Regions from separate parts of the Clostridium amazonense genome, predicted to be linked through region 3. Evidence: predicted binding sites of a transcription regulator. Region 3 holds the regulator's gene; each other region holds the start of a gene.

Region 1 (8,489 bases), on a different contig from region 3:
TTTGGAATCAATTAACAATGATGAATTAATAATGATGATGAATATCACCGTGGATTGAAATCCCCGCTACAATGTTTTATTTGTACTCCAAATAAAATTAATATAATATTTATCCATAAAAAGTTTATTTTGGAGAATAAATTCCCCATTATAATATTCTTACTAACCATAGTTTTCATGGTTAATTGTTAATTTTGGTACTATATTTAAAATTTCTCTTTCTCAACTGAAATAAGAGTAATTTAATTTTTAAACTTGAACCCATATCTTTATAAAGCTTTATTTAGCACATTATTTTTTTTATTCTATCTCTAACCTTCTTGTTAATTCATGATTAACAGTTCTAAATACATGATCTGTATGATGATAAACTGGTAACCCTAATTTTGGTGCAGAATTCATAACAGTATTAGAACAATCACTACAATTTGATATTATTATTCTTTCTGCTCCATCCTTTTTAAATTGCATTACTACGGCTGCTTGTCCTGGACAATCTCCAGGAGTTTTGCATTTATTAGCACCTTTTATTTTAACTATGTTCTTACAATCCATTACAGAAACTACATTTGAATGCATTTTTGAAGCAATATCTCTAAGTCTATCTTCATTTGCACCACATGCACAAACTAAAAGACCTACATTTCCCTTAAACTCTGGGAACTCTATTGTTGCTATTGCTCCTCCAGAAATCTTTGTTACTATAGCTTCTTCAAGTTTTGCTGATTTTCCAGTGTAAGGTCCACCAATAACTAATTCGCCATATTCTCCATCAATTCCACCACATTCATTTACAAGTTCTTCAATCTTTGTTCCAATAGGAACATTGAAAAATATTCTACTTTCTGTATCTTTTAATTTTCCTGCTATAGTTATATCTTTATCTATAACTGGTTTTCTATCTTCAACTGCTCTTTTTATATTTGCAAGTGTTTCTGTATTTAAAACTACAGCACCTGCTTCTAATGGAAGCTGTGTTGGCTCTAACCATACACCTAATACTGAATGTATTAATGCTCTTTCCTCTCCCATTGGATATATATCTTTAAGCTCTTTTATTTCTATATTTTCTTCATTTACTAATGCTTTTTTTATTGATTCTATTGCATCTTTATTTTTAGATTTTATTCCTATATATGCCTTTGGTGCTTTAGTTGCTTCCATTGCATATTTTATTCCTTTTATTACTTCTTGAGGATTTTCCTCTAAAAGTTTTATATTGTGTTTTAAAAGCGGTTCACATTCTGCACAATTTGCTATTATACAACCCTCTGAAATTTCTGCATTTAACTTAACATGAGTTGGAAATCCAGCTCCACCAGCTCCAACAATTCCAGCTTCAAACACATATTCTTTGATGCTATTACATTCTTTTATCTTTACATAATCAGTGCTTTGATTTTCACCCTTTAAGATTACTATTTCATTCTCATTTATCTCTTTTATTTCTCCATTAATGCTTGTATGTATCTTAGCACCTAGACCCTTATTAGGAGCTGCAATACATTCTCCTCTTTTAACTAACTGTCCTAATTTAACAATAGGTTCACAATTAGCTCCTATGTGCATTTTTAAAGGAAATTTAACCATAGTAGTCATTTTTTCTCCCCCTTGAGTATTGATATAACAACTCATAAATTTATATATTATTAACATTAAAGTTTTAATAACTTTCTATAAATAATATATAAGCAACTACTGTGCCAACCTTGTTAAATTTTATTGAAACGTTTACTTTGATGCAACAAAATTAACACTTTTGTAAATTTTAAAACTTCTATTTATTCAAATACATATTTAAATAAATGTCAAAATTTAGTCACTTTTTCTTCTTCTCATGTATATACTTTCTATTTTTCAATTGATATACTGTCATTTTATGTATATGTTATTTTTTTGACATATCTGTTATTTTTTTGACACTTTTATCATTAAGCTCCATTCTATTAAATTTACAAATAAAAAATATCCTGTAAACTATAGTAAAACATTCTTGAGTACATTCTACTATTAAGGTATACGAGTTTTTTATCAACAACTTGCACACCCCAAAACAGGATATTTTTATTTATAAATCATATTGGCTTAACTTATAATATAATGTGCTTCTTTTTATTCTTAAAATTTCAGCAGCTTTTGCTTTATTTCCATTAGTACTTTCCATGACATCTCTAATAAGTTCCATTTCTAAAGCCTTAACTCTTTCATCCAAGTTATAATAATCTATAACTGTATCTTCTTTAGATCTACCATAAAAATATTCTAATATATATTCTGGTATACTATTTACTGTTACCCTTTTATTATTTGATAACACTACCATTCTTTGAACAACATTTTTTAATTCTCTTATATTACCTTCCCATTTATAATTACACAATATATTATATATCTCTTCATCTATTGAACTTATTTCTATATTTTCTTTTTTCGAACTTTGATTTATAAAAATATCTATAAATTCTTTAATATCATCTTTCCTTTCTCTTAGTGAAGGTAATTCAATTTGAACAATTGCTAATCTATAAAACAAATCACTTCTAAATTCATTATTTTTTATTGCTTTTTTTAAATCTTTATTAGTTGCCGCTATAATTCTTGTATTGGTATGAATAATTTTTTCACTTCCCAATCTATGAATAACACCGTCTTGTAGCACTCTTAATAACTTACTTTGCATCCCTATAGGCATTTCTCCTATCTCATCTAAAAATAATGTACCATTATTTGCAAATTCAAACATACCCATTTTTCCTTTTTTCACAGCACCCGTGAATGCACCTTCTACATACCCAAACAATTCACTTTCTAATAAATTTTCTGGAATAGCACTACAATTTACAGCAACAAATTGCCCGCTCCTTCCACTAGCCTCATGTATGGATTTTGCAAAAACTTCTTTGCCTGTCCCACTTTCACCAGTTATTAAAACCGATGCTGTACTTGGTGCAACTTTTTGCGCTAATAATATAGAATCCATTATTTTTTTGCTTTTCCCAACTATATATGAAAAAGTATAATTATTAGAAAACTCCTTACTATAAGCCTTACTTAATGCCTCAACTTTTGCATTTGCATTTTCTAATTTTTCAGACAATGAAACCACTTCGGTAACATCTCTATCTGTTGACACTACAGCAATCATTTCATTTTGATTATTAAATATAGGTACAACACTTAAAATTACTGACTTCCCCCTCATAGGCTGGTGTTCAATATTTTCAATAGCTTTACCTTCTTTTAAAACTTTAGGTATAATTGGGTTGTTAAAATGCTTTCTAACACTTTCCCCAACTATATCTTCCGCCTTTAAACCATATAACTTCTCTGCACTTTTATTCCAATACATAACCTTACCCTTTGTGTCACATATACAAATGGCTTCATGAATATTGCTTAAAATATTATTCTGCAAAGTAAACATTTCATCTATTTTTAAATAAAAACTATCTCTTAAATTATTGCTTGTTAATACACCAATTACCTTATTATCTTCTACAACTGGTACACGTCCTATTTCTTTTTCAAGCATCATATCCCGAATATCTCTTGCATAATCATTAGGACTTACTGTTATTACATCTTTAGTGCAATAATTTATAATCTTTTCATTGAATATAGACTTATCTCCTTTTTTTGCAAAAATTCTTTCTACCTCTGCTAAATCATTACGTGTAAAAATTCCTTCTAATTTATTAACTTCATTTATAACTATTGTTTCATCCAAATTGTTTTTCACCATTAAATTACAAACGTACTTAACATTATCATGAGTAAAAACCTTTACAACATTTTTACTCATAATATCTTTAGCTTTATATAACAACTCTTCTAAATTCATATTTCCACCTTTTATCCATAAAAATATTTATAATTCTCTCCTAAATTATACCTAACACCAGTTATATATTCAATTATCCATAACTTTTATTAATTTCCTCTTAATTTGAATATCTTAACTGTCTTTATTGAATTATGTTCCAATTTTATTAAGGTAATATTTATTAAATTTTGTTATAATAAATTAAATAGTCTAATTTTTCTAATTCAAATTATATTTATTTATATATATTAGTAAATTTGACCATAATAAAAACACTTGTATTAATCTTATAATAGCTAATATAAATTTGTTAAATAATATAAAATATTAATTTATATAATATTTTAATAGAAATTAGAGGTGTATATAATGAAATTTATTAAAAAATCTATAATTATTCTTTCTACTTTTTTAATAACACTTTCACTTACTGCTTGTGGAGAAAAAGTGGATACAGAAGCATTACAAAACTATTCTAATGACATAGCTAGTAAGGTTATAACTGCTATGGATAAAAAAGATTATAACAAAATAGAATCCTACTTTAGCGATGAAATGAAAAAGACCTTTTCTAAGGAAACTTTTGATGAGCAAGCAACTTTAATTTCCAATACTCTTGGTGCTTACAAATCTCATGAATTCTTTAAAGGTGAAACTAAAGATGGATATGTTCGTGCATTATATAAAGCAAATTTTGCAAAAGAAAATAATGTTCTTATATCAGTAGTTTATAAAGAAAATGATGAAAATCATAAAGTAGAAGGCATTTTATATCAATCTAAAGGACTTCAAAAAGCAGCAAAAGAATTAAAAAAAGAAAATAAAAAATAAGAGTTTTTACTTAATATATCGTAAAATTAAAGTCCAGTAACATGTGTCACTGGACTTTAATTTACACTTTTTATTTACACTTTTTATTTACACTTTTTATTTATACCTTCATATAAATACTCTAGATACGAAACATCTTCACCCTCATTTTTTAACATGTCGATTCTTTTTCTAGCACCGTCTAAAGTTTCTCTTGCTTCATCATAATCTCTTGCTTTAATACAATTACTAGTATATTCTAAAAGATAATCTACTTTTAGCACTATTTTAGCCATATCTTCTCTATTCTCATTAACAAGTTTCAATACTAAATCATATACTTTGGGTGACAGATTATTCCTAACTGATTTTAAAAAATCATTATTTATACTATTCTTCTTAGCCATTTTTTCACGTCCTTATAAACTGTACTCATTTTTTTATTTTAAACATTACACTTTGAATTATACATTATATTATTAAATTACATAACCATATTTATTATCTACATAATCTAATAAATCCCCAAAAATTATCCACAGTATTTATATAAAAGTTATATTTATCATAAATACTGTGGATAATTTTTCTGAAAATGTGCACAAATTTATAAATTTAAAAAATTCTAATTATATTTTGAAATCTCATGCTGCATAAATCAATTCTAACTTCTTACTTTTATTACTGTTACATTTTCTTTCACAATTAAAGTTTATAGTCTTATCTTACTAAATTCAGTGTATTGGACATGATGCTAAAATGCCCAATAAAGTTAGAATATCTAAAAGTTGGTTTAAGAAAATAGTTTTTTAACAGTTATATACGCCTATATATTTCCCTAATATTTACAAATTATCTTTTTAAAAAATAAATATAATTTTATTTTTCTAAATACCATTGACTTATATATATAATACGACTATACTTACAACATAGCTTAAGGAAATCCCTTAAGAATTTAATATCGCGGGGTGGAGCAGTTGGTAGCTCGTCGGGCTCATAACCCGAAGGTCGTAGGTTCAAGTCCTGCTCCCGCAACCAAAAAAAGATTCTATAATTTATATAGAATCTTTTTTCATGCTTAAAAACACTAATTATTCATTTCAACAAACAAATTTATTTTTTCTTAACTAAAACTATTGTCATTTCTTCTTTTTTAATATACTTAGATAACCTAATTAAATACATTCCATTAATTTGTAAAGGTTGAAATTTGGTTTCAAATAATAATTAAAAAAATATAGCAATTCTCTATAACTAGAAATTTGCTATATTTTATTTATATAATTATTTTAATTATTGGATTTATTTTTTGATTTTCTTTTATGTGACCAATTGTTTCTTCCAATTCGTCCATTTTTGTTACTCTTGTTATTTTTACTATTATTATTGTGACTTCTTTCTGATTTATTTCTTTCTACTTTTGGAATTTCTCTAACTTCTTTAGGTAATTCCTCTGTGTATTTATGCGACTCTATAACTGGTATTGATTGTTTTATAACCTTCTCAATATCTCTAAGGTACTTTCTTTCTTCAGAATCACAAAATGAAAATGCAGCACCATTATGTCCAGCTCTTCCAGTACGTCCAATTCTATGAACATAAGTTTCTGGCACTTCTGGTAAGTCATAATTTATTACATATGATAAATCTTCAACATCAATTCCTCTAGCAGCTATATCCGTTGCAACTAACACTCTTATACTTCCATCTTTAAAACTATTTAATGCAATTTGTCTAGCATTTTGAGACTTATTACCATGTATAGCTAATGCTTCAATACCAGCCTTTGCAAGTTGTTTTGTTATATTATTAGCTCCATATTTTGTTCTTGAAAATACCAAAAGTGATTTTATTGACTCATCCTTAAGTATATCAATTAATAAATTTTTCTTATCTTTTTTTGCTACAAAATATACACCTTGTGAAATAGTATCTACTGTAGATGAAACTGGAGCAACTTCAACTTTAACTGGATCCTTTAAAATAGACTCTACTAAATTTCTTATTTCCTTTGGCATAGTTGCTGAAAATAACATGTTTTGTCTTTTATTTGGCATCTTAGTTATTATTCTTTTTACATCATGTATCATTCCCATATCAAGCATACGATCAGCTTCATCAAGAACAAAGTGTTTTACGTTATCCAACTTAATAAATTTTTGATTAATTAAATCTATAAGTCTTCCTGGTGTTGCAATTAATATATCAACACCTTCTTTTAATACTTTTACTTGTGGATTCTGAGATACCCCCCCAAAAATCACTGCACTCTTCACATTCGTGTATTTACTATACATCTCAAAACTTTCTCCAATTTGTATAGCTAATTCTCTAGTAGGTGCTAATATTAATGCCTTTATACTCTTCTTATTTGTATCTTTTTCTTGTGTTTCATTAATTATGTTCTGTAACACAGGAATTGCAAATGCTGCCGTCTTACCTGTTCCTGTTTGTGCACAACCTAATAAATCTAATCCTTTTAAACCTATTGGAATAGACTTTTCTTGTATCAATGTAGGTTCCTTATAACCTGCATCTTCCAATGCCCTTTTTATTGGTTCTATTATATTTAAATTTTCAAATAACATTTTTCTCCTTCGTAAGTAACTCATTTTAATATTTTGCTCTCTAATACGCAATTTGTTTATTCTTATCTTTTTTAATACGCTCATATCATAAAATATAATTATACCACACCAAAGCATACATTTAAAAATAACTTTACTTTCACTCAAATCCCCTTATAAAGGTGACAGTCATATTTATTCTATACTTTTTCAATTTTATTTTATGACTGTCAATTGTTTTGTCACTACTTATTGATGACCGTCACTTTTATTGATAGTTTTAATTAATTATTTTAGATATAATCATGGTTTTTAGACTAATTTTATACATAATATTGAGTTTTTTAATTGCTTGTCCACTTCCCATATAAAAATTTATATCATAGTGATTTTATCAAAAATTTTTTGTTATTTGTTTTCACTATAAAATTTTTCAATTATGTTTTTGTATTTATCTTCATGTAGTACTAAGTGAATGCCTTCGTTGCTTAGGGCATTTACTTCTTCTATGGACATGTCTTCTAATATGTGTCCAATTTCATATGTTGTTTTTTCTGTGTATATTCCTGTTAGTAGTATGAATAGTGCTTTTGGTGTTTTTACTCCATGATCTGCTTTGGTTAGGAATGAACTTCTTGTTATTCCTGTTTCTTTTTCTACGAAGTCTATTATTTGCTCTACATCAAAGTTTCTTTTTAGTATTTTTCTTGTTATTCCAAATTTCTTATCGTTTATTTTTATTTCTATTTTTCTGTTGTTGATTGTTAGTGTGGTTGATAGGTCGAGTTCTTTAAAGTGTGATACTTTTTGTATTAATGTGTGTTTGAATAGTTTTACATATGATTCCACTGCATATCTTGAGTTTATTGATAATATGCTTAGTATGAAGTCTGTGTCTAATATTCCAAATTCATCTTCATTTCCGAGGTAACAACGCATGCTTGAAAATCTGTATGTTTCAGGCATTTCACTATAGCCAAATATATCTTTTGGGTTAGCATGTATGTATAGTGATGCTTTTAGTAAGTATTCATCAGTGTTTATTAGTTCACTAAAAAATCTTTCTTTTAGTAGTGATCCGTTTGTGTCATATTTAGGGTTATAGTATTTTACATACCTAAGTCCTATACTTTTCATTATTGTACTAATTTCTTCGCCATTTGAGTCTATTATGAAGTGTGCATGGGTGTCCATTAAACAATATGCATAGATTTTAAATTGATATTTTATTTGACTTTCTCTTATTTTTTCCATCATCATTTCTTTATCTAATTCTGATGGAAATA
Region 2 (8,489 bases), on a different contig from region 3:
TATAGAGAGTAAGAAAAATCCTGATAATGTTAAATATGAAACTAAAGAGTTAGAAGATATACTTGACGTAACTTATGGAGTTATGGTTTACCAGGAACAGGTAATGGAAATAGTTAGAAAGTTAGGTGGGTATTCTTTAGGTAGAAGTGATATGGTTAGAAGAGCCATGTCTAAGAAAAAACATAAAGTAATGGAAGAAGAGCGAAAAAACTTTATTTATGGAATTGTAGATGAAGATGGAAACATAGAAGTACCAGGATGTATTAGAAATGGAATATCTGAAGATGCAGCTAATCGAATATTTGACCAAATGATGGATTTTGCTTCTTATGCATTTAATAAGAGTCACGCAGCATCATATGCTGTAGTTGGATATCAAACTGCATATTTAATGAGATATTACCCAGCAGAATTTATTGCAGCTATGCTAAATTCAGTTAAGGGAATAAGTGAAAAAGTTGCATTTTATATTAGATTTGCAAATCAACTAGGTATAGATGTATTTCCACCAGATATAAATGAAAGTTATTCTGAGTTTACTGTTAATGAAAATAGTATAAGATTTGGGCTTTCTGCTATAAAAAACGTAGGAGACAATGTTATAAAATCAATAGTTCAAGATAGAGAAGAAAAAGGTAAGTTTGTAGGATTGATGGATTTTTGCAATAAGATAGATACATCTATAGTTAATAAAAGAGCAGTGGAGAGTCTAATAAAAGCAGGTGCTTTTGATTCATTAGGAATATATCGTTCAAAACTATCAGCTGTGTTTGAAAGAGTATTGGAAGGTATAAACAATGAAAGAAAAAGAAATGTAAAAGGGCAATTAAGCTTGTTTAATGATATTTTGGAAGATGATAAGCCGGAGGAAGTTGAATTCCCTAATATAAAAGAATTCAATAAAAGGGCATTACTGGCTATGGAAAAAGAAATGACAGGAATATACCTTACAGGACATCCATTAGATGATTACGAAAATTCATTGAAAATGCAAACAAGTCATAAAATATCTGATTTGCTTAAAGATGAGGCTTTGGAAGAAGAAGCTTTAGATGATGAAGTTGAAATACAAGAAAGTAATATGAAAGTAAATGATGGAGATAAAGTTGTAGTTGGTGGGTTAATATCAACAGTAAGTAGAAAAATAACAAAAAATAATACAATGATGGCATTTTTGACGTTAGAAGATATATATGGTTCTATAGAAGTTGTTGTATTTCCCAAAACCTTTGATAAATGTAGAAATATGATAAATGAAGATGAAGTAGTTCTAATTAAGGGAAGAGTAGCAGTAAGAGAAGATGAACAAAATAAGATTTTGTGTGAAGAAATAACACCATTAATTAATATAGGAAAAGATAAAATCTATATATTAATTGAGAATAAGGATAAATTAAAAGATACAACTTCACTTATAAAGCAGGAATTTATAGGTGCTAGGGGGAATACTCCTGTATACTTATGCACTGCAAGTGATAGGAAATCTTATTTATTAGATAAGAGTTATTGGTTGGAAAATGAATATGACACATTAATTTTACTTAAACAATTATTCGGTGAGAATAATGTAAAAATAATAGAAGGCAAATAAAAAACTAAAGTATAGAGGAAAATGAACTATTTCATTCTCCTCTATATTTTTTATGACATATTAAATTTTTTAATATATATAATTAAATACTTGATTTATAAAATTGTAGGGCTTAAAATTAAATTAAAGGTAAAAAAGTAAAATAAATACATTTGTATAATCATAAAATAATATTAGTTTAATATACATTTAGTAAGCACAGATATATAATTAACTTTAAATCTATAGAGTTTATAATTAACTTTTATGCACTTATGTTAACGTATTTATTGAAAGTATTTCATCGAAGTAAAAGTCTACAAGATGTTTAAAAAACATATTATGAGTACACTTAAAAATATTTCCAAAGAATAATATCTTTTTAATTTTAGCTAAATTATTTAAATTTTAAAATAAACTCCTAATTTAAATTAATGTATATCTTTGTAAAATAGCTTATTCTAAGAAACTATATATTTCATGGAGTAAATATTAAAAAGGGGGAGAGTATTTTTATGAATGCAGTAGTTTTATTGTTAGGAGCAGTAGTTATATTTATTATTGCTTATGTAACTTATGGAGCATGGTTAGGAAAAAAATGGGGCATTGATCTAAAGAGACAAACGCCAGCACATACTAAATTTGACAATGTTGATTATGTACCAGCAGATGCGAGAATATTATTGGGTCATCACTTTTCATCAATAGCTGGAGCAGGGCCAATAACAGGACCAATAGTAGCAGCGGTTTTTGGTTGGTTACCAGTATACTTGTGGATATTAGTAGGTAGTATATTTGTTGGAGGAGTTCATGATTATGGTGCATTATTTGCATCAATAAGGCATGAGGGTAAAAGTATTGGAGAGATTATAAAAGATACGTTGGGTAAAAAAGGAAAATTACTATTTAATATATTTGCATGGGCAACATTAATATTAGTTGTTGCGGCATTTACAGATATTTGTGCAGGATCATTTGCTTATGATGCTGCAAAACCTGAAAATTTAGCAGGTGCTCAAGCTGGAACTGCATCAATGCTTTTTATAGTGCTTGCAATAGGTTTTGGATATTTTGTAAATAAAAAAGGCAAAGGTGTAGGGGTATCCACTGTTGTTGGAGTAATACTTTTATTCTTATGTGTATGGATTGGGTACATGTTCCCAGTTATAAAACTAGGGAAAGGTGCTTGGATGATAATATTAATAATATATATAGCAGCAGCATCAATAATGCCAGTGTGGATATTATTACAACCTAGAGATTATTTATGTTCATTCTTACTATATGCAATGTTAATTGGTGGAATTATAGGTATATTTGTAAGTCATCCAAGTTTAGAAATAGCATCATTTACAGGATTTACAAATGTTAGAGGAGAGACATTATTTCCATTCTTGTTTGTAACAGTTGCATGTGGAGCAGTTTCAGGTTTCCATTCATTAATTGGATCAGGAACTTCTTCTAAACAGATAGATAAAGAAGGCGATGCAAGACTTATAGGATATGGTGCAATGCTAATAGAAGGTATTGTAGCAGTAGTTGCTCTTATAGCAGTTGGAGCATTTGCAAAAACAGAAGGTGCACCGGCAACAGTATTTGCAAATGGATTAGCAAGTTTTATGAATGGATTTGGAGTACCTGTTGATGTAGGTAGAGTATTTGTACTTTTAACATTTTCAGCTTTTGCATTAACAAGTTTAGACTCAGCAACAAGAATTGGTAGGTATATATTCCAAGAAACTTTTGAAGAAACAAAAGGTGAATTGAAGAAAACATGTACTAATAAGTGGTTTGCAACAATAATTACAGTTGTAGCAGCAGGACTTTTAACAGTTTGTGGTTATGAAAAAATTTGGCCAATATTTGGTTCTGCCAATCAACTATTAGCTGCTCTAGCACTTTTAGCATTAAGTGCATGGTTATTAAAAATGGGAAGAAGTTATGTAATGGCAATAGTTCCTATGGTATTTATGTTTATTGTAACAATTACAGCTTTAGTTATACTTATCTATAAAAACTTATTTGCTGGTGGAACTATAGTATTAGGAATATTGGGGCTATTATTATTAGTAGTAGCAATACTTTTACTAATAGAAGCATATAATCAACTAATAAAAAATAAGAATAAATCAACAACAAAACAAGCGTAAAATCAAATATAAAAGTATATATAAAGAGAACTTTTGATTTAAGTTCTCTTTTATTAATATAGGGTTCAAATCTCAAATTTTAAATAATAGCTTTTTCAAATGATACTACTAATATTACAGCTAATTCCAATTATTGTATCTAGAACCAATTACTGATTAACAGTTAACAATTAACAATTAACAATTATGGTAGATATTATTAACTTCGTTCTTAATATTTATGAATAAAAGTTCATAAAAACTAAGTTTTTATATAATCTTTAATTAATTTGTTCTACAAATTATTTTAAAAATTCCTTAAAAAAACTGAGCTTTCAGTTTTATCCTTCATTGTTAATTGTTAATTTTTTTACTATATTTTAAATTGCTTTTGCTCAATTGGAATAAGAGTAATTTATGGGAGGGGAAAATGATGAATAATAGTGATGAATATATTGAAAAATTAAGTAAAAAATATGAAAGGAATTTCAAGATTTATAAGGATGAAGTTATAGAAAATAAGAAAATAAATTTGTATGCAAGTTATAAAAATATAGCAGGAAGAACTTTTATAACTAAAAATGATGTTATAGATAGATATGAGATTAATGAGCATTGTTTAATAAAGAAGTTTGACAATATAAACAAAGATATTTTAATGGATTTTTGGGAATATGGAAAGAAGCTTACAGAGGTTTTAGTAAAACCTCATAGTGAACATAAGAGTAGTGATATAACATTAGTGATGATATGCAATGAAAGTCCTAGAGAAGATGAAATAAAGGCTATAAAAAGATTAAAGTATAGTAAGTTATATAAATTATCTTTTTATGGAAGTAGTCAAGTTAATTTAATTCTTGTAGATATAAATAATAAGAAAGTTTACAGTAGTAAAATGGCTAAGAACTTGAAAAAGGTTTATGCTCCTGAAGTTGTTTCAGTGATATAGGGTTCCAAGTTCAAATTTAAAGTAATGTCTTTCTCAAATGATATTATTAAGCTTACAGTTTATTTTTATATTTGGAACCAAGTAAGAATTAAGAGTGAAAAGTTATAGTTGATATTACTCACTTCGTTCCTAATATCTAAAAATGGAAATGCTTAAAAACTACGTTTTTATATTGTTTTCAACTAATTTGCTCTGCAAATTTGATAAAAAATTATTCTTTAAAATTGGAAATACAATTTTTATATTCACTATAAACTGTCAATTGATAAATTATATTAAATTAAAAATAAGGAATAAAATAAAAGTATCATTTTTTTTATAGTCTTGTGATAATTTATATAGTGAATTATTTAAAAATATAAATGTAAAACTTAAAATGTAGTGTAAAACAAAGTTTATTCTTTTAAAATTAAAGATGAAACACTATAAAAAAGTATTTATATTATTAGTATTGGAAACTATAATTAATAAAAAGTAAACTTTTATGTTAAAAATAGATGAAACTCATTGATAAAAATACAAAATTTGCTTACTATTTATAATATAAAGTAATTTTATAAATTTAAGGTTCACATTGAAATCTTATAGTGTAGGTGAAGTATAGGAGGTTTTTTATGAAAACAATAGGCGTTTTAACAAGTGGCGGCGATTCACCCGCAATGAATGCTGCTATACGAGCAGTTGTAAGAATGGGAACAGATAATAATTTAAGAATATTAGGTGTTCAAAATGGATATAACGGACTTGTAGAAGGGAATATTATTGAATTAGATAGAAATTCAGTAGCAGATATAATTCATAGAGGTGGAACAATACTTAAAACCGCAAGAAGTGAAGAATTTAAAACCCTTGAAGGCAGAGAAAGAGCTAAAAAGGTTATGGATGTTTTTAAGATGGATGCGCTTGTTGTTATAGGTGGGGATGGTTCATTTAAAGGAGCGGAACTTTTAAGTGAACTAGGTGTTCAAGTTATAGGGATTCCAGGAACTATAGACAATGATTTAGCTTATACAGATTATACAATAGGATTCGATACAGCACTTAATACTATATTAGATTGTATAAATAAAATAAGAGATACATCAACATCTCATCAAAGAATTAGTATAGTAGAAGTTATGGGCAGAGAATGTGGAGATTTGGCATTATTTGCAGGCATAGCAGGTGGAGCTGAAAATGTAATTATACCAGAAGTAGAATTTAGTTTTGATGAAATATGTGCATCAATATTTGAAGGGAAAACTAAAGGTAAAGTCCACAATTTAATAATATTAGCTGAAGGTGTGGCTAAAAATATAGGTGGAGCAGAAACACTAGCAAAACAGTTAGAAGATGTGACAGGAATTGAATGTAGAGCAACGGTACTTGGATATATACAAAGAGGTGGAAATCCTAGTGCATTTGATAGAATTTTAGCATCTAAATTAGGTGCAAGAGCAATTGAATTACTAATTGATGGGAAAACAGCAAGAGCAGTTGGAATGAAAAATGGAGAAGTTATGGATATAGATATAAAAGATGCATTAGCAATGGAAAAGGATTTTGACCAAAAGTTATATTATATATCTAGAGCTTTATCCTATTAAAAATATATTTTATTAAAATAAATAATAACTGGGGTGAAAAAATGAAAAATATAGAGGGCTATACAGAAGAAGAACAAGTTGTAGAGAGGATGAAACGTATGAAAAAGACAAAAATAGTGTGTACAATAGGACCAACTACAGATGACAAAGAAATAATAAAAGAACTTATGAAAAATGGAATGAATGCAGCTAGACTTAATTTTTCACATGGAAGTCATGAAGAACATAAAAATAGAATTGACATGATAAAGGAAGCTAGAAAAGAATTAAAAAAACACATAGCTATAGTATTAGATACTAAAGGCCCTGAAATTAGAACTCATAAATTCGAAAATGATACAGTAGAACTTGTACAGGGAACAGAATTCTCTATATATTGTGGAGAAGAGATTTTAGGGGATGAAACTAAATGTTCAGTAACATATAGTAATTTAAATGAAGATATTGAACCTAAAGATATAATTTTAATAAATGATGGATTAGTAGCTTTAGAAGTTGTAGAAGTAGAAGATAAAGTTATAAAAACCATTGTTAAAAATTCAGGTGTTATAGGAAATAATAAAGGTATAAATGTACCTAATGTAGCAATAAATTTACCTGCTCTTACAGAAAAAGATGTTTCAGATTTAAAATTTGGTGCTGCCAATGAAGTTGATATTGTAGCTGCATCTTTCATAAGAAAAGCATCTGATGTATTAGATATAAGAAAAGTTTTGGCTAAAAATGGAGGAGAATCTATACAAATATTCTCTAAAATTGAAAATAGACAGGGTGTTAATAATATAGATGAAATAATAAAATTCTCAGATGGAATAATGGTAGCAAGAGGAGATCTAGGTGTTGAGATTCCAGCAGAAGAAGTGCCAGTAGTTCAAAAAATGATTATAGAAAAATGTAATATAGCTGGAAAACCAGTAATTACAGCTACTCAAATGTTAGATTCTATGATAAGAAATCCAAGACCGACTAGAGCAGAAGCATCAGATGTTGCAAATGCTATATTTGATGGAACTGATGCAATAATGTTAAGTGGTGAAACTGCTAATGGAAAGTATCCAATAGAAGTTGTAAAGACAATGGCTAATATAGCTAAAACAGCAGAAAAACACATAAATTATGACTCAAAATTATACCATAGTAGAAAAAGTCATATTCCAAATGTTTCAAATGCAATAAGTTTAGCAACATGTACAACAGCAATAGAATTAAATGCAGCAGCAATAATAACAGCAACACAAAGTGGCCATACAACTAAGCAAGTTTCTAAATATAGACCACAATGTCCAATTATAGCAGTAACTCCAAGTGAGAAAGTTGCAAGAAGTTTGGCTTTAAATTGGGGTGTATATTCAATAACAACAGAAAAAGTAGATAATACAGATGAACTTATGGATAAATGTGCAAAAGTTTCATTAGATGCAGGATATGTAAAAAGAGGAGATCTTGTTGTAATGGTAGCTGGAGTTCCAGCAAACTTTGTGGGAAGTACTAATATGATGAAAGTTCATATTATTGGAGATATATTATTACAAGGAATTGGAACAATTGAAAAAACATCATATGGAACAGCTTTCTATGCAGAAAATGCTAAAGATGCACAAGATAATATGCCATCAGGAAGCATTTTAGTTGTAAATAGATTAGGACGAGAATATATTGATTTAATAGATAAAGCTGAAGCTATAATAGTAGAAGAAGATGAAATGAGTTCAAGTGTAATAATAGAATGTACATCTAAAGATATTCCTATAATATACAATTCAGCAGATGCAAAATCAATAATAAAAACAGGTTCATTTATAACTATTCACTCTAAAAAGGGTGTTGGAATAGTTTATAGCGGAAAAGCAAATGTAAGTAAATAAAAAAAATAAATAAAAATTAAAATAATAGGTTTTCAAACTAAATTTTTTTTAGTATAATAATACTTTATAGGTTATCCATAAAATTTTTATACATGAATAATAGTGTAAAAAGATGGATAAAATTAAGAGGAATATGTTTGGCAACTGATTTATTTATTATTGACACCCTTAGGGGTGTTCTTTTTTGTGTAAATTTATAAGTTTTCATAATAATGCTGTTTACATATTCTTTGTATAATATATATAATAATGTTGTATATATGTAAATTTTTTGTTAAGAAAATGGGAAAACAAACGAAAAAAGTATATATAAGTATACATTTACATTTAATTTAAAGTGTTATTATGTGTATATTGGGGGGGTTTTTATGAGAAAAGCAAATATTAAAA
Region 3 (8,489 bases):
AACTTGCATTATTGGAGCATCTGCATCTTTATTTATAGCAATTATATAGTTACTATCTTGCATTCCAGCTAAGTGTTGGATAGCTCCTGAAATACCACAAGCAATGTATAGTTGTGGTCTTACAGTTTTACCTGTTTGTCCAACTTGTAATGCTTTGTCTATCCAGCCACTATCAACAGCTGCTCTTGATCCTGATAATGTTCCACCGATTTCATCAGCAAGTTCTTTTAATATAGCGAAGTTTTCTTTAGAACCTACTCCTCTACCACCTGATACTAATATGTCAGCTTCTATAATATCTACGATTTCTTTAACTTCTTTGATAACTTCGATAACTTCAGTTCTTATGTCATCTTTAGTTAAATCAAATTTAGCTCTTTCTATTTTAACTTCTTTAGAGTCATCTCTTTCAAGTTTTTCAAAAACTCCTGGTCTAACTGTAGACATTTGTGGTCTGTTATCTCCACACATGATAGTTGCCATTAAGTTTCCACCAAATGCTGGTCTAGTCATTAATAAGTTTTTGCTTTCTTCATCTATATCAAGGCCTGTACAGTCAGCAGTTAATCCTGTTGATAATCTAGCTGCAACTCTTGGTCCTAAATCTCTACCTATAAATGTTGCACCAATTATTATAACTTCTGGTTTAAAATCATTTGCAAGGTCAGTTATAACTTTTGCGTAACCATCAGTTGTATAGTGAGCTAATTCTTCTTTATCTGCTAATAATACTTTGTCAGCACCATGTGCAGTTAATTCTTTAGCCATACCTTCAACATTATGACCTATTAATAATGCAGTAAGTTCAACGCCTAATTTGTCAGCGATTTCTCTACCTTTTCCTAAAAGTTGTAATGCAACGTTTTGTAATTCTCCATCTCTTTGTTCTGCAAAGACCCAAACACCTTTGTAATCTGCTATATTCATAGTTTTCCCCTCCTATACTACTAAATTATGTGTTTTTCTTTTAATTTAGCTAATGCTATTTGAGCTTCTTCTTTTGGTGATAAATTAATTATTTCACCTTGTCCCTTAGCTTCTTTAGCCCAAGATTTTTTAACCTTTGTAGGTGAACCTTTTAATCCTAGAAGGGATAAATCAACATCTATGTCTTTAGCTGTCCACACTTTTATTTCTTTTTCATTTAATGAGAATATATTTTTTATATTCATATATCTTGGTTCATTTAAAGATTCAATTGCAGTTAATAGAACTGGTGTTTTAACTTTGATATATTCATATCCATCTTCCCAAGCTCTTCTAACTTTTAATCCGCCTTCGATTTCTTCAACTTCTTCAACATAAGTTATTTGTGGTATATTTAAGTGTTCTGCAATTTCTGGACCAACTTGAGCAGTATCTCCATCAATTGCTTGTCTACCAGCAAATATTATGTCATATTCTAATGTTTTTAATGCTCCAGCTAATGCGTGAGAAGTAGCTAAAGTATCAGCACCAGCAAATGCTCTGTCTGTTACTAATATACCTTCGTCTGCTCCCATTGCTAAAGCTTCTTCTAATGCTTTTTGTGCTTGTGGTGGTCCCATTGTTATAACTGTTACATGAGCACCATTTTTGTCTTTTAATCTTAATGCCTCTTCTATTGCATTTTTATCATCTGGATTTATTATTGAAGGAACACCGTCTCTTATAAGAGTTCCTGTTTTTGGATCTATTTTAACTTCATTTGTATCTGGAACTTGTTTCATACAAACAACTATCTTCATCTCTAATTACCCCCTATTTTAAAAGATTTGATGCTATAACCATTCTTTGAACTTGAGATGTACCTTCATAAATTTCTGTTATTTTAGCATCTCTCATCATTCTTTCTACTGGATAATCTTTAGTGTAACCATATCCACCAAAGATTTGAACAGCTTTTGTAGTAACTTCCATAGCTGTTTCAGCAGCAAATAATTTAGCTCTTGCAGCTTCTACTGTGTATGGTAATTTATTATCTTTGTTAAATGCAGCTTTATAAACTAATAATCTAGCAGCTTCTACTTTAACTTCCATATCTGCTATCATCCATTGTAATCCTTGGAATTTAGATAATGATCTTCCAAATTGTTTTCTTTCTTTCATATATTCTACAGCTTCATCTAAAGCACCTTGAGCAATTCCTAATGCTTGTGCAGCTATACCAATTCTACCGCCATCTAATGTTTGCATTGCTATTTTAAAGCCTTTGCCTTCTTTTCCAAGTAAGTTTTCTTTTGGAACTATACAATCTTCAAAAACAAGTTCAGTTGTAGAAGATGCTCTAATTCCTAATTTATCTTCAACTTTACCTATTGAGAAACCTTTGAAACCTTTTTCAACTATAAATGCTGATATTCCTCTAGTTCCTTGTGATTTATCTGTCATAGCAAATATTATGAATACATCTGCAACTCCACCGTTTGTTATGAATATTTTAGAACCATTTAATACATAATGATCTCCATCTAAAACTGCAGTTGTTTGTTGTCCAGCTGCATCAGTACCAGCGTTTGGTTCTGTTAAACCAAATGCACCGATTTTTTCACCTTTTGCAAGTGGTACTAAGTATTTTTGTTTTTGTTCTTCTGTTCCGAACATATCTATTGGAGTAGCACATAATGATGTGTGAGCTGATAATATAACACCAGTTGATCCACAAACTCTTGATAATTCTTCAACTGCTATTGCATAAGAAAGATTGTTTCCACCAGCTCCTCCTAATTCAGTTGAAAATGGAATTCCCATCATGTGATATTTTGCCATTTTCTTTACATTTTCCATTGGAAATTCTTCTGTTACATCTATTTCGGCAGCAAGAGGTTTAACTTCTGTTTCAGCAAACTCCCTTACCATTTGTTTTACAAATTCTTGTTCCTTAGTTAAAGAAAAATTCATAATTCCCCATTCCTCCTATTAATTTTTTTTGAAATGTTTTTGTAAATATAATAATCTAAAGACATTTTGCCGCAAAACAAGCTAACAAGAAGAAACAATTAAATCTATTTCGAATTATATTTAAAATTTAAATATAATTTAAATTCTGAAAATTTAAGATTTATTTTGAACCTCTCACATTAGCTAAATCTATTAACCCTATGTAGTTAAAGGATTACATATTTTTAAATACTTTGTCTCTTTTCTCTAAGAACGCACTCATTCCTTCTTTTTGGTCACAAGTGCTAAAGCACATTCCAAAAATTTCAGATTCGTATCTTAATGCATCTTCAATGTTCATTTGAATTCCATTATTTATAGCTTCTTTGCAGAAAGCTACTGCTTTTGGTGCATTATTTGCTATCTTTTTAGCCATATTCATTGCTTCATTCATAAGTTCTTCTGGTTCAACCACTTTATTTACAAGACCTATTCTTAAAGCTTCATCTGCTTTTATAATGTCACAAGTAAATATTAATTCTTTAGCTACGCCCTCTCCCACAAGTCTAGCTAATCTTTGAGTTCCTCCAAAACCTGGCGTTATTCCAAGTCCTGACTCAGGTTGTCCAAACTTAGCTTTTACTGAAGCTATTCTTATGTCACAAGCCATTGAAAGTTCACAACCACCACCTAATGCAAATCCATTAACTGCTGCTATAACTGGTTTTTTTAAAGTTTCAATTCTTCTAAATACTTTGTTTCCAAGTATTCCGAATTCCCTGCCTTGTATTGAATTTAAATCTTTCATTTCTGAAATATCTGCTCCAGCTACAAAAGCTTTTCCTTCACCAGTTATTATTACGGTGTATATGCTTTCATCTTTCTCAATAATTTCAATAGCATCATTTATTTCTTTTAAAGTCTCTGAATTTAAAGCATTCAATGCTTTTGGCCTATTAAGCTTTATGACAGCAATGTTTTGATCCTGTTCTAGGATAATGTTTTTAAATTCCATAAATGCTATCCCCCATGAATATTCCTATTAGATTTTGTGAATAATATAACAATTTTCTTAAAAAAATAATATCGAAGTTTCTCAACCTCATGTCTTATTATAGACCGAATGGTATATTTTTGCAACAGAGTTAATTATTTTTTCTGAATTATTTTAATTAACAAATAATTTGTTTGTAATTATCACTATTTCATTAAATTTTTTTCAAAAATTTTACCCACAAAGTTCCTAATATTAATATATTTACTTTTTTCAAATTTTTATTATAGGTTACAATCTAAGTTTTTATATAGCCTTTAAATGCTTTTCCCATAACAGTATAAATATATTTTCATTGTGTAGTTTTATTACTCTTTTATTCACAATATATTAATTGATTTTTCAAATTAAATTTCTAATGTCACTTATAATTAAATTAATTGGCACATTTAAATGGGTAGAATAAATTCCACCCTACTTCCCCAATTGACAGTTGACAATGGACATTGGACAGTTATTGATGATATTATTCATTTCATTCACAATATCTTTAATTGCTTTTTTATTAAAATCTCTTTCTCCTTTGTATCTGAGACTTTAGTCTTGGCGGTTCTTGATATGGATATAAAACCTAAATTAATACCGTGTAACAACAAGAATAAATTCTCGCCTACAATAATTGGCACAAATTTTATTTTTCCCTTCGTAGCCGAGACTTCAGTCTTGGCGGTTTTCGATTTTGATACTTACCTAAGTCCAGGTGGAATGAATTCCACCCTACTTTACCAATTGACAGTGGACATTTGACAGTTATTAAAATCTCTTTCTCCTTTGTAGCTGGGACTTTAGTCTTGGCGGCTTTTGATCTGTCTATACTCTTAAAAATAACACTGTATAATTGCATGATTGAAACCTCGACTATGGATTTTTCTCAATTCTTCTACATAAAAAAAATTTTAGCTGCTAGCTATAATACAACTAGCAGCTAAAATTTTAATTGATTTATATCTTCAACTTGATAAATTCACTTTGAATATTTTCAATTTTAAACTTTTAATTTTCTTCTTTTCTACGTTCATTTAAAAGATAACTTAAAGTCATCAAACTTTCACTTAAGTGAACATTTTCCACTATTACATCGTTTGGAACTTTTAAATCTATTGGAGCAAAATTCCATATAGCTTTTATTCCTGATTCAGTAATAACTTCACATACATCTTGTGCTCTTTCTTTTGGCACACAAATTATTCCTATATCAATTTGATTTTCTCCAATAAATCCTTCTAGTTCATCTATATCTAGTATAGGAACCTCTCTTATTTTTAGACCAATTAATTTAGGATTTATATCAAATATAGCTTTTACATCAAAAGACATCTTTTGAAAATAAGTATAATTTGCTATTGCTTGACCTATATTACCTGCTCCTATAATTACTATGTTATAATCTTTATCTAGTCCTAATATCCCTGATATTTGTGATAGAAGTTCTTTTACATTGTAACCATATCCTTGTTGACCAAAATCACCAAAACAATTTAAATCTTGTCTTATTTGAGATGCTGTAAATCCTATTTTCTCACTTAATTCATTTGAGGAAATTCTATCCACATCATTATTAGCAAGTTCCTTTAAATATCTATAATATTTAGGAATCCTTTTTATAACTGCCATTGATATATTTTTCTTTTTATCCAAGAAATCACCTCCAAAATATTCCAATCCCTTTGTAAAATACATGTTCAAATCTAGTTAAACATTATATGTTTCTATATTTGCATTATTTAATTTGTTTATCATTTAACTAATTCATCATTATCTTTGTTACAAAATCCACTTTTTATCTATGTATATATTTAAAAATTAAATCATCTATATGTCCTATTATTCAATAATACAATAAAAAAATATTTTTTGTATTGCTTTTTTTAATAATAACTTTTCTAATAGAGAATAAATTATTATTAAATATGGTTCTAAAAGCCACTTATTTACTTAATAATTTAAATTTTAATCATCTATTATATTTTAATGTTATACTTTTTCAATAATATATATGATTATGTAACAATAATTATCTTATAATTTAAAAATTCATTTTTTTTCACATTGTTTTATCAAACTTTGTTTATATTTTACCATATTCAATTAACTTTGTTTATAATATTTTTCAAAATTTTTATATAAATACCTCATCTTATCAAAATTTAGAATTATCTTAATAATTCTAAATTTCATTAAATTAAATTTGCTACTTAAATTATCTATAATGATTGTTATTTATTTAAAATAATGAATTAAACTGGCCTTTCAATTTTGAAATTCTATTTAATTATTTCTTCATTTTCTATTACTTTTTTATCTTTAAACTTTCTTTGAAATGAAAAAAGCATGTATTCCTACACGCTTTTTTTTTAATTAATTACTGTGCAACTTCTTCCCATTCTTCATAAAGTTTTTCAAGTTCTGCTTCTTTTGATGATATACTTTTATTAACTTCCTGACTCTTCTCTGGATTTGAATATATTTCTTCTAAACAAAGCATTTTTTGAAATTCATCTATTTCTTCTTCTGTTGATGCAATTTTTTCTTCTAATGATTTTATATACTTTTGTTTTTCTTTTTCCTTTTTTTCTTCTTCTCTCTTTTTCTTTTTATCTTGTTTTATTTGTGTCTTAGTTATTCCGCTAGTTTCCTCTTCATCTTGGAATCTAGCTGGATTACTTTTCTTTTCAATATAATAAGAATAATTTCCTAAGTATTCTTTAATTCCATCTATGTTAAGTTCAAAAATTTTACCTGCAACCTTATTTAAGAAATATCTATCATGGGATATAACAAGTACCGTTCCATCATAAGTTAATAGTGCATCCTCTAATGCTTCTCTAGATACTATATCTAAATGGTTTGTAGGCTCATCTAATAATAAGAAATTATTTTTTGATAACATAAGTTTTAAAAGATTTATTCTACACTTTTCTCCACCACTTAATTTTTCTATCTTTTTAAATACATCATCACCAGTAAATAAAAATGCAGCTAATGCACATCTTACTTCTGTTGTTGTCATGTCTGGAAACTCATCCCAAACTTCATCTATTATAGTTTTTTGTAAATCTAAATTAGATTGTTCCTGATCATAATATCCTATATTAACATTTTTACCTAAAACTTTAACTCCTGAATCTTTTTCAATTTCATCCATTATAATTTTAAATAAAGTTGTTTTTCCTCTTCCATTTTCACCTATAAGTGCTATCTTATTTTCTCTTTTTATATCCATATTTACATTTGTAAATAGAACTTTTTCACCAAAGCTCTTACTTAATTCTTCAATGTGTAGTACATCATTACCACTCTTTATCTTGGTCTCAAAAGATATTCTTGAAGCCTTCTGTTCTTTATGTGGTGCTTCTATTCTTTCAATTTTATCTAATGCCTTTTGTCTACTTTCTGCTGCTTTTATACTTTTTTCTCTATTGAATGATTTATATTTTTGTATAATATCTTCTTGTCTTTTAATTTCTGCTTGTTGAAGATTATAAGCCTTAAGAGCCACGTCATAATTTTTCTTCTTTAAATCAATAAATGTAGTATAGTTTCCATTATAAGATGCTGCTCTTCCCCCTGCTATTTCAATAGTCTTATTTGTTACAGCATCTAAGAAAAATCTATCATGGGAAATTATTATCATACTGCCTTTATAATTTTTTAAATATTCTTCAAGCCATTCTATTGCGTCTAAATCTAAGTGGTTTGTAGGCTCGTCAAGTAAAAGGATTTCTGGCTTTATTAATAATAATTTACAAAGTGCTACTCTTGTTTTTTGACCACCACTTAATATATTTATCTGCTTATCAAAGTCATTCTCATTAAATCCAAGCCCTTTTAAAACCCTTCCTATCTCCCCTTTATAAGTGTATCCGCCTCTATTTTCATAAACCTCAGTTAATGTTGTATAGTCTTTTATTAATTTATTGTGATAATCAGCCTTAGTTTCATCATAAGGTTCACTCATTTTTTGTTCTAGAGTTTTTAGCTTTTTTTCCATATTTAGAAGTTCTTCAAAAACTAAAAGAAGTTCACCAAATATTGTATTGTCTGACTCTAAAGCAAGATTTTGCGACAAGTAACCAACTCTTTTACTTTTATCTATAAATAATTCACCACTATCATACTCCATTTGTGATGTTAATATTTTAAAAAGAGTAGACTTACCAGCACCATTTGCGCCAATTAAACCAATCTTTTCACCTTCATTAATGCTAAAAGTAATATCTTTTAAAATAACATCTATACCAAAACTTTTATGTATATTATTACAACTTAAAACTATCATTTTCTGTCACCTCAAATATATATTAAAATCAATTGACAATAAGCAATTGTCAATTTAACTCATTGTTAAAATTAAATTTTATTTATAATCTTTTAAACTTAATAAGTTTCTCTCTACAATTTATTAAGCTTAAAAGTTCGTTTCACTTCTATTTTACTATAATCACAAACATATAACAAAGAAATTTAAATTACATAGTTATAACAATATAATAGTTTCCCACCGCACGATAAAGAAAAAAGCGTGTTTTCACACGCCTCTTCTATATAATTTATATTACTTGCAAGGTTGAAACCT

What was found. The regulator Rex, encoded in region 3, represses fermentation and respiration genes when NADH is low (regulators of the CRP and FNR family bind a similar motif). The targets are predictions, from matches to a motif close to ATTGTTAANNNNTTAACAAT.
Region 1: a site for Rex is predicted at 1,638-1,657, ahead of prdC (proline reductase-associated electron transfer protein PrdC). Genes of this name have one in related genera too.
Region 2: a site for Rex is predicted at 4,057-4,076, ahead of AC07E4_RS05930 (DUF8052 family protein). Genes of this name have one in related genera too.

The regions. Positions count from the first base shown of each region.
Region 1 is NZ_JBWKMH010000010.1:166,730-175,218, reverse strand. It holds gene prdC (proline reductase-associated electron transfer protein PrdC) at 301-1,599, opposite strand; gene AC07E4_RS05245 (histidine kinase N-terminal domain-containing protein) at 2,069-3,841, opposite strand; gene AC07E4_RS05240 (DUF3887 domain-containing protein) at 4,193-4,654, shown strand; gene AC07E4_RS05235 (hypothetical protein) at 4,738-5,040, opposite strand; tRNA gene AC07E4_RS05230 (tRNA-Met) at 5,599-5,674, shown strand; gene AC07E4_RS05225 (DEAD/DEAH box helicase) at 5,926-7,224, opposite strand; gene AC07E4_RS05220 (transposase) at 7,612-8,489, opposite strand, start outside.
Region 2 is NZ_JBWKMH010000010.1:322,355-330,843, forward strand. It holds gene AC07E4_RS05920 (DNA polymerase III subunit alpha) at 1-1,591, shown strand, start outside; gene AC07E4_RS05925 (carbon starvation CstA family protein) at 2,086-3,720, shown strand; gene AC07E4_RS05930 (DUF8052 family protein) at 4,130-4,648, shown strand; gene pfkA (6-phosphofructokinase) at 5,263-6,234, shown strand; gene pyk (pyruvate kinase) at 6,333-8,099, shown strand; gene AC07E4_RS05945 (methyl-accepting chemotaxis protein) at 8,468-8,489, shown strand, end outside.
Region 3 is NZ_JBWKMH010000031.1:196,579-205,067, reverse strand. It holds gene AC07E4_RS13265 (electron transfer flavoprotein subunit alpha/FixB family protein) at 1-927, opposite strand, end outside; gene AC07E4_RS13260 (electron transfer flavoprotein subunit beta/FixA family protein) at 948-1,727, opposite strand; gene AC07E4_RS13255 (acyl-CoA dehydrogenase) at 1,741-2,880, opposite strand; gene AC07E4_RS13250 (short-chain-enoyl-CoA hydratase) at 3,095-3,874, opposite strand; gene AC07E4_RS13245 (redox-sensing transcriptional repressor Rex) at 4,907-5,551, opposite strand; gene AC07E4_RS13240 (ABC-F family ATP-binding cassette domain-containing protein) at 6,276-8,192, opposite strand; gene AC07E4_RS13235 (hypothetical protein) at 8,464-8,489, opposite strand, start outside.